DNA from 2 places in the Methylophaga marina genome. Region 2 is predicted to be linked to the other one. Evidence: predicted binding sites of a transcription regulator. Region 2 holds the regulator's gene; the other holds the start of a gene.

The links. Region 2 encodes FNR, which switches genes on or off when oxygen is low (the NO sensors DNR and NnrR bind a similar motif). Its sites were predicted from a motif close to TTGATNTANATCAA; they were not measured.
Region 1: the regulator FNR is predicted to act here: its motif matches at 2,823-2,836, upstream of hemN (oxygen-independent coproporphyrinogen III oxidase).

Annotation. Positions count from the first base shown of each region.
Region 1 covers NZ_AP027741.1:1,286,755-1,290,962, reverse strand. The annotation lists gene QUE24_RS06610 (chloride channel protein) at 1-1,364, opposite strand, end outside; gene hemN (oxygen-independent coproporphyrinogen III oxidase) at 1,370-2,749, opposite strand; gene purD (phosphoribosylamine--glycine ligase) at 2,973-4,208, shown strand, end outside.
Region 2 covers NZ_AP027741.1:1,429,516-1,433,723, forward strand. The annotation lists partial or broken gene murJ (murein biosynthesis integral membrane protein MurJ) at 1-1,026, shown strand, start outside; gene QUE24_RS07350 (OmpW/AlkL family protein) at 1,074-1,754, opposite strand; gene fnr (fumarate/nitrate reduction transcriptional regulator Fnr) at 1,871-2,518, opposite strand; gene hisB (imidazoleglycerol-phosphate dehydratase HisB) at 2,717-3,310, shown strand; gene hisH (imidazole glycerol phosphate synthase subunit HisH) at 3,364-4,005, shown strand; gene hisA (1-(5-phosphoribosyl)-5-[(5-phosphoribosylamino)methylideneamino]imidazole-4-carboxamide isomerase) at 4,032-4,208, shown strand, end outside.

The DNA of each region.
Region 1 (4,208 bases), 140 kb from region 2:
AACGTGACAAAGTTACGTTGCATGGCCGCGCCCACACTGATCTTACGTAATGCTTGTGAGATAGGGTCATTTTGAAAGTCGAGGCCACGATAGCGAAGAATGCTGACAAATAAGGCATCAAGCTTGAAGTAATCGTGAATAATCAAACTGGAGAAAACGATAGCGAGCATCCCCGGCAGGATGATTTCCGGATTACCGGTTAATTCCAACATCGCCATTAAAGCCGCAAGTGGAGCTTTGAGTGTGGCAGACATCATCGCACACATACCGATAACGGCATAAAAGGTCATAGAAGAGGCATATTCCGGTAAGACTAAATTACCGATATAACCCAGAATCGCACCGGCACAGGCACCGACGACCATGGTGGGGCCGACCATTCCCGCGGGGATACCAAAACCCACGCAAGCAGAGGACAGCACTAGTTTCAGTACAAGGATGATGACCAGGCTGCCAATCGCGATTTCATTAGCGGAGATACTGCCAATAATGCCGTAGCCCATGCCCATCACTTCAGGCACGGCCATGCCAAACACACCCATTAAAATACCGGCATAGGTTGGACGTAACCAAGCAGGATGTTTACTAAAGGTGCCGGAAAACAATTGCAGGCTTTTTAGAGATAAGGTGGCTAAAAAACCAATGATGATGCCGAGAAAAATGATGTAGGGCAGCTCCCATAAGGATTGCATTTCGGAGGCGAGGTTAACGAAAACCGTATCATCTCCAAAGGTGAGCCGACAGACCACTGCACCGGTTACCGCTGCCAGAATGACTGGAATAAAACTGGCAATGTGGTATTCCATCATGATGACTTCCATCGCGAAGATCACACCAGCGATGGGCGTATTAAAGGAGGCTGCTATGGCGGCGGCAGAGCCAGAAGCAACCAGAATACGCACACTGTTGTTTGGGAGCTCTAACCCGCTTGCAAGCAAACTGCCGCTGGCAGCACCCAGATGCACACCTGGTCCTTCACGACCGACAGAGTGGCCGGTGATGATGGCGATACTGGTACCTATAAATTGCCGGACGGCATTTTGCCACGGAAGCCGGCCTTCATAGGAGGAGAGCCGCTCGATAACATGCAAAATACCAGTGTTACGTTGCTCTGCATCCAGTCCGCGAAATAACAGCCCAATTAGCAGGCTGCCGATAATGGGGAGTGCCAGTAACCAGTACCAGGGTAATGAGTCGTAACTTTCCACTTCGCCAGAGGGGAACAGGGCCATTTGACCAAAATCAATGGTCAGGCGCAGCAGAATAATGGCGAGACTCGACAGTAATCCGGTAATGACAGCAAGCACATACAGCTTGACGCCCAATCGACCAAAGATGAAGTACTGTCGGAGTTTTTCCAGCATGTGCCCTATATAACTTTGGAAAATCGCTGCCTTGCTTGTTGACTGTATTTATCAAACACCATGCAGATATTACGAATTAACAAGCGGCCGGCGGGTAAGACTTCTATAGAGTCCCATTTATACTGCAACAGGCCGTCTTGGGCAAATTGTTCTAGGTCTTCAATGGCGTCAGCAAAATACTCGTTGAAGTTGAGGTTGTAAGCTTTTTCGATAGCGGGAATATCCAGAGCAAAATCACAGATAAGACGAGTGATGATGTCGCGACGACATTTATCATCGTCATCCAGCTCAACACCACGTAATACCGGCAATTTGCCCGCCTTAATCGCTTCATCATATTCCGGCAGCGTTTTCACATTTTGCACATAGGCATCACCAACTTTGCCAATGGACGTGACGCCGAAGCCAATCAGATCACACTCAGCACGAGTCGAGTAACCCTGGAAGTTGCGATACAGCTGTTTGTTTTGTTGAGCTAGGGTGAGCTCATCGTCTGGTTTGGCAAAGTGATCCATGCCTATATATACATAACCTGCCGCGGTCAGTTTATCGATGGTGCGGTGCAGAATCTGTAATTTCACCTGTGGTAGTGGAATGTCAGCCGTAGCAATTTGCCGTTGTGTTTTAAATAGATCAGGCATGTGAGCGTAGTTGAACACGGACAAACGATCAGGACTGGCAGCAATCACTTTATCTAACGTTTCGCTGAAGCTTTCTACAGTTTGATGGGGCAGGCCATAGATCAGATCCAGGCTGATACTGCGGAAACCTTCTCGACGGGCAGCGTCTAAAATTGAGAATGTTTGTTCTTCGGTTTGAATACGGTTAACGGCTTTCTGCACCTTAGGGTTGAAGTCCTGCAAACCGAGGCTGATGCGGTTAAAGCCAAGCTCTCTTAATAGTTTTATGGTGGCGTCATCAGCTTCACGTGGATCGATTTCAATCGAAAACTCACCTTTGTCATCATCCGCTAAGGTGAAGTGTTTACGTGTCTGCGCCATCAATTCACGCATTTGCTGATGCGTTAAAAATGTTGGCGTGCCACCGCCCCAGTGCAGTTGTTCAACTACTCGGTTTGAGTCGAACAATTCAGCCTGCATACGTATTTCTTCATACAGGTTTTCTAAGTAAGGCTGAGCATGCTGGCGGTTTTTGGTGATGATTTTATTGCAGGCGCAATAGAAACAAACGGTATCGCAGAACGGCACATGGAAATATAGCGAAAGCGGGCCGCCACGCTGATTAGATAAAGCAATATGTTGAGCGTATGTGTCGACCGTAAAACCATGATGAAATTCGACAGCAGTCGGGTAGGAGGTATAACGCGGGCCGGCTTTGTCGTAACGGCGGATTAATCCTTCATTAAATTCAATCGCATCAGTCATGGTTTTATTCCTAAATAATGTGCGCAAAGTATAACCAGCGAGGATTTAAGCTGTTTTATTATCCGAACAGATCTTGACCTGGATCAAAGCTAGCACTGGCTGCTGACGGATTGCTTGAGAAAAAGAATCGCTTTGCCTTTATAAATCATCCATTTTGGTGGTTTGGAAAAGCCGTTATCTACGGTATTATTAGCCTCTTTTTTAGCATCTCCGGCAATCATCTATGAAAGTATTAGTCATCGGTAGCGGTGGGCGCGAACATGCTCTCGCCTGGAAACTGAATCAATCTCCAAAGTGTTCTCAGGTTTTTGTGGCACCGGGTAATCCCGGCACCGCCAGTGAAAGCAATATCAGCAATGTGGATATCAAAGTCGAAGATATCGCCGGGCTGGTGAAGTTTGCTCAGGACAACGCGATTGATTTAACCGTGGTGGGGCCGGAAGTGCCATTAACCATGGGTGTGGTTGATGCCTTTGAAGCTGCCGGTTTACGTTGTTTTGGTCCATCAAAAGCAGCGGCAGAATTAGAAGCCTCAAAAAGCTTCACTAAAGATTTCCTCGCTCGTCACCAGATTCCAACCGCGGCATATCAAGTATTTACGCAAGTGGATGAAGCCAAAGCTTATATTCAAGAGCAGGGCGCACCCATTGTTGTTAAAGCCGATGGTTTAGCAGCAGGCAAAGGCGTGATTGTGGCGATGACCGAAGCCGAAGCGATTTCAGCGGTTGAAGATATGCTGTCTGGCAATGCCTTTGGTGACGCCGGTAGCCGTGTGGTTATTGAAGAATTTATGACAGGCGAAGAAGCCAGTTTCATCGTGATGGTGGATGGCGAACACATTCTGCCATTGGCAACATCACAAGATCACAAAGCTCGCGACAATGGCGATAAAGGACCTAACACGGGTGGGATGGGCGCTTATTCTCCTGCACCTGTGGTCACTGATGAGGTCTTTGCACGCATTATGGCGGAAGTGATTGAGCCAACTGTGAAAGGCATGGCGGCTGATGGTCGCCCTTATACTGGCTTTTTATATGCGGGGCTGATGATTGATCAAGCAGGCGCGCCACGCGTAGTTGAATATAACTGCCGTTTTGGTGATCCAGAAACTCAGCCGATTTTGATGCGTTTACAGTCGGACCTAGTCACATTATGTGAAGCGGCATTAGACAAGCGTTTAAACGAAGTCGAAGCTGAGTGGGATTCGCGTGCGGCCATTGGTGTGGTAATGGCGGCTGGCGGCTATCCAGATAGTTACCGTAAAGGTGATGTGATTACGGGTATTGCAGACGCCGAACAAAATGGCAGTAAAGTCTTCCATGCAGGTACAGCGAGTCAGGGTGATAATGTCGTCACGGCTGGCGGTCGCGTGTTATGTGTCACGGCACTGGGCAATACTGTGGCTGAAGCGCAAAAATCAGCGTATGACGCATTGAGTCATATTAAGTGGGATGATGCG
Region 2 (4,208 bases):
GATTAGTACCGCAATATGGTTATCGCCTAATTTAAGTGAGCCAGTGACGGGCTTGGCCTGGGGGTCTTCATAGGCGGCCTTGTACAGTTTATTTTTCAATTACCTTTTCTGATAAAACTTGGATTATTACCCTGGCCAAAATGGGGATGGAAAAGTGAGGGTGTCAGAAAAATTACCAGATTAATGATACCCGCGATGTTTGGGGTATCAGTAGCACAAATAAATCTTCTATTAGATACCTTACTTGCCTCGTTTTTAGTGACGGGCAGTATTTCCTGGCTGTATTACTCAGATCGTCTTGTTGAGTTTCCATTAGGCGTTTTTGGCATCGCTTTGTCTACCGTCATTTTGCCGAGTCTTTCTAGAAAACATGCGGCCAAGTCGACAGAAGAATTCTCAGACACTATCGACTGGGCCTTACGCTGGGTATTTCTAATTGGTACACCAGCAGCGATAGGGCTTATTTACTTGGCAGAACCACTACTAATGACCTTGTTTCAATATGGCGAATTTACGGTGATGGATTCACATAAAGCTTCATTGAGTTTAATGGCTTATGGTTTGGGACTGTTGCCATTCATATTTATTAAAGTATTAGCGCCAGGTTATTACGCGAGGCAGGATACAAAAACTCCCGTGAAGATTGGCATTATTGCGATGATTAGTAATATGGCATTGAACGTCGTACTGATGATCTATCTTGATCATGTTGGTTTGGCATTAGCAACAGCACTGTCTGCCATGCTGAACGCGGGTTTGCTATATCACGGACTGAGGAAAAGATCCGTTTATACCCCCAATTCAGGCTGGGGTAAATTCTCATTAAAATTACTCATTGCTAATAGCGGTTTGTTCGTTTTTTTACTCCTACTTAATCCACAACACAATGAATGGGTAATATGGGATGCATGGCAACGAGCCGGACATTTATTCGGTCTGATCGTTGGTGCTGCAGTCACTTACTTCACTTTTTTACTCGTACTACGTATCAATCTAAAAAGTTTAGTCAGGCCAATAATGAGATAAAAAAAGGCCCTCCGAGGAGGGCCAAGCACTACGAGGACATAAATTTCTTAGAAGCGGCGTCCGATACCAATACCCCAAACGAATGGGTCAATATCTGCTTCAATTTTTGCTTTACCGACAGGTGTACCAGAGAAATGAGCTTCAGTATCAATATCGATGTATTTCACATCAAAGTTAACAAACCAATCGTCATTTAAAGCCACGTCTACACCGGCTTGTGCCGCTAGACCCCATGAACTATCCAATTTGACTTTCGCACCTGGAACATCCAGAACAGGGCCGTCCACTTCTTCGTCAAAAAAGTATGTGTAGTTGACACCGGCACCGATATAAGGACGAATGTTTGAATCAGGCATAAAATGATATTGCAACGTTAATGTAGGGGGTAATACTTTAGTATCAATAACATCACCTAGACCCTGAGCCGCCCAATAACCTTCAGATTTCACTGTATGTTGAGAATAACCAAGAATTAGCTCAACACCCCAGTTTTTAGTCATCATATAAGTGATATCTAATTCAGGAACAGTGTCAGAATTAACACTCACACCTTTTTGACCTGAATCTGCGCCACCTACATATAAGGTTCCACTATCATCATTAGGGTTGACGTTAATGATACGACCACGAACTAACCAGTCGCCTGCTTCATAGGCCATTGCTGGTGCAGCAACAGTAGAAAGACCTAATGTAGTAAGTAGTGCTGCAGCTAATGTTGTTGTTTTCATTTTTTCCTCCTGGGACAAACTATGTTCTGTAAGACATGGTTTGAATTTTACGGAGGTGTGGACTTAATGCATTGACCTGGATCAATAAAGCGAGCGCTTACCAATTTTTCCCAATATTAACCACACAATGCTTTCAATTTTTCAACATCACGGATGGAAATCGACTTATTATGAATGTCGATCAAGCCTTCATCTTGAAAGCGAGAGAAAAGGCGGCTGACTGTTTCTACAGCTAAGCCCAGATGATTAGCGATATCACCACGAGACATACTCAGTTGAAATTCACGCGCAGAAAAACCCCGATCTTGGAAACGACGGGAAATGGATAATAAAAATGTCGCTAGTTTTTCTTCAGCGGTTTTTTTGCCAAGCAAAAACATCAGGCTTTTATCACCTGATAATTCCTTACTTAAACGCGACATCATCTGCACTTGCAGTTGAGGCATATTTGCGCCTAGCTCTTGCAACATATCAAAAGGTAATTCACAAACACTGCTGCTTTCTAAAGCCTTGGCATTCGAACGGTAGGCTTGTTCGTAAATGGCATCAAGGCCAACAAACTCACCTGGAAAATAAAACCCGGTGACTTGTTCCCGACCATCGACAGCAGACACCGTAGTTTTAAATGAGCCTGAGCGGACAACATAAATAGAATTGAACGGTGTTTGAGTGCTGAATAAAGGCTGACCACGTGAGTAACTCTGACTACGTTTAATGATTTTATCTAATTGAATCAGGTCATTATTATGTAAACCAAGAGGCAAACATAATCGATAAAGTGAGCATTCCTGACACGCAAGATTATGCTCATGTTCAACTTTGGCGAGGTCCTGAAATAGGGGGTAACGTTGCCTAACTGAGTCATTGTTAATCCTGTGTTGTGAACATCGACTATAATAACGCTTCAAACCCTTGTTCGAAACAGTTATTATCTCTTTTTATTATTAATTTCAGGAACTCAAATGACCACTCGTAGCGCGTCAGTTGCGCGAAACACGCTAGAAACACAGATCGAAGTATCAATCAATCTGGATGGAAGCGGTCAATTCAATGCCGAAACCGGTGTCCCATTTTTAGATCACATGATGGATCAAATTGCTCGTCATGGTTTGTTTGATTTATCGGTCAAAGCCAATGGTGACTTACATATTGACGCACATCACACTGTTGAAGATGTCGGCATTACGATAGGTCAAGCGCTGAAGAAAGCCTTGGGTGATAAAAAAGGGGTTGTTCGCTACGGACATGCCTATGTCCCCTTAGATGAGGCTCTGTCTCGAGTGGTACTCGATCTCTCTGGTCGTCCTGGTCTCGAATTTGATGTCACATTTACCCGCGACAAGATTGGCGAATTCGATGTCGACCTGTTCTATGAGTTTTTCCAGGGCTTAGTGAATCATGCTGGTATGACTCTGCACATCGATAATTTAAAAGGCCGCAATGCTCATCATATTGCTGAAACCATATTTAAGGCATTTGGTCGTGCATTACGAATGGCTGTTTCACTGGATCAGCGCGCACTGGAGCAATTGCCTTCAACCAAAGGTGCTTTATAATCCTTTATTAAGAATTATTAGCCAATAAAACTAAGTAAATAAACAGGTTTAACATGCATCACATAGCAGTGATTGACTACGGCATGGGTAATTTACGCTCAGTATCAAAAGCACTGGAAGCAGTTTCTAATAATGCCTCTGTTGTTGTCACATCTGACCCAAAAACCATTCTTTCTGCCAGTCATGTTTTATTTCCGGGTGTCGGCGCAATTCGTGATTGTATGGCGGAACTCAAACAGCTGGAATTAGAAGATGTTATTTTGCAAGCAACACAAGAAAAGCCTTTTCTAGGTATCTGCTTGGGTATGCAAGCATTGCTGTCGCATAGTGAAGAAAATAGTGGTGTGGACACGCTGAACCTTTTTTCAGGTAGCGTTAAATTATTTCGACCTGATGCTTTAATTAATGGCGAAAAATTAAAAGTGCCGCATATGGGCTGGAACCAAGTTCATCAAACCTGTTCACATCCTTTATGGAAAAACATAGAGCAAAATAGTCGTTTTTATTTCGTTCACAGTTTTTATGCTGAACCCACAGATAAAGCAGTCATTGCAGGTACTTCAGCTTATCCAGATGATTTTGCTGCAGCATTGTACAAAGATAATATTTTCGCTGCGCAATTCCATCCAGAAAAAAGCCAACGTGCTGGACTGCAGTTATTAGAAAATTTTGTAAACTGGGACGGTCAGTCCTAACAGACATCAACAAACGGAGTAAGAATATGTTGTTAATCCCTGCCATTGATCTCAAACAAGGTCACTGCGTGCGCTTGCGTCAGGGGCGAATGGAAGATAACACGGTATTTTCAGAGGATCCTGTTGCAGTTGCTCGGAAATGGGTAGAAGCAGGGGCGAAAAGACTTCATATGGTCGATCTTGACGGTGCTTTTGCAGGTAAT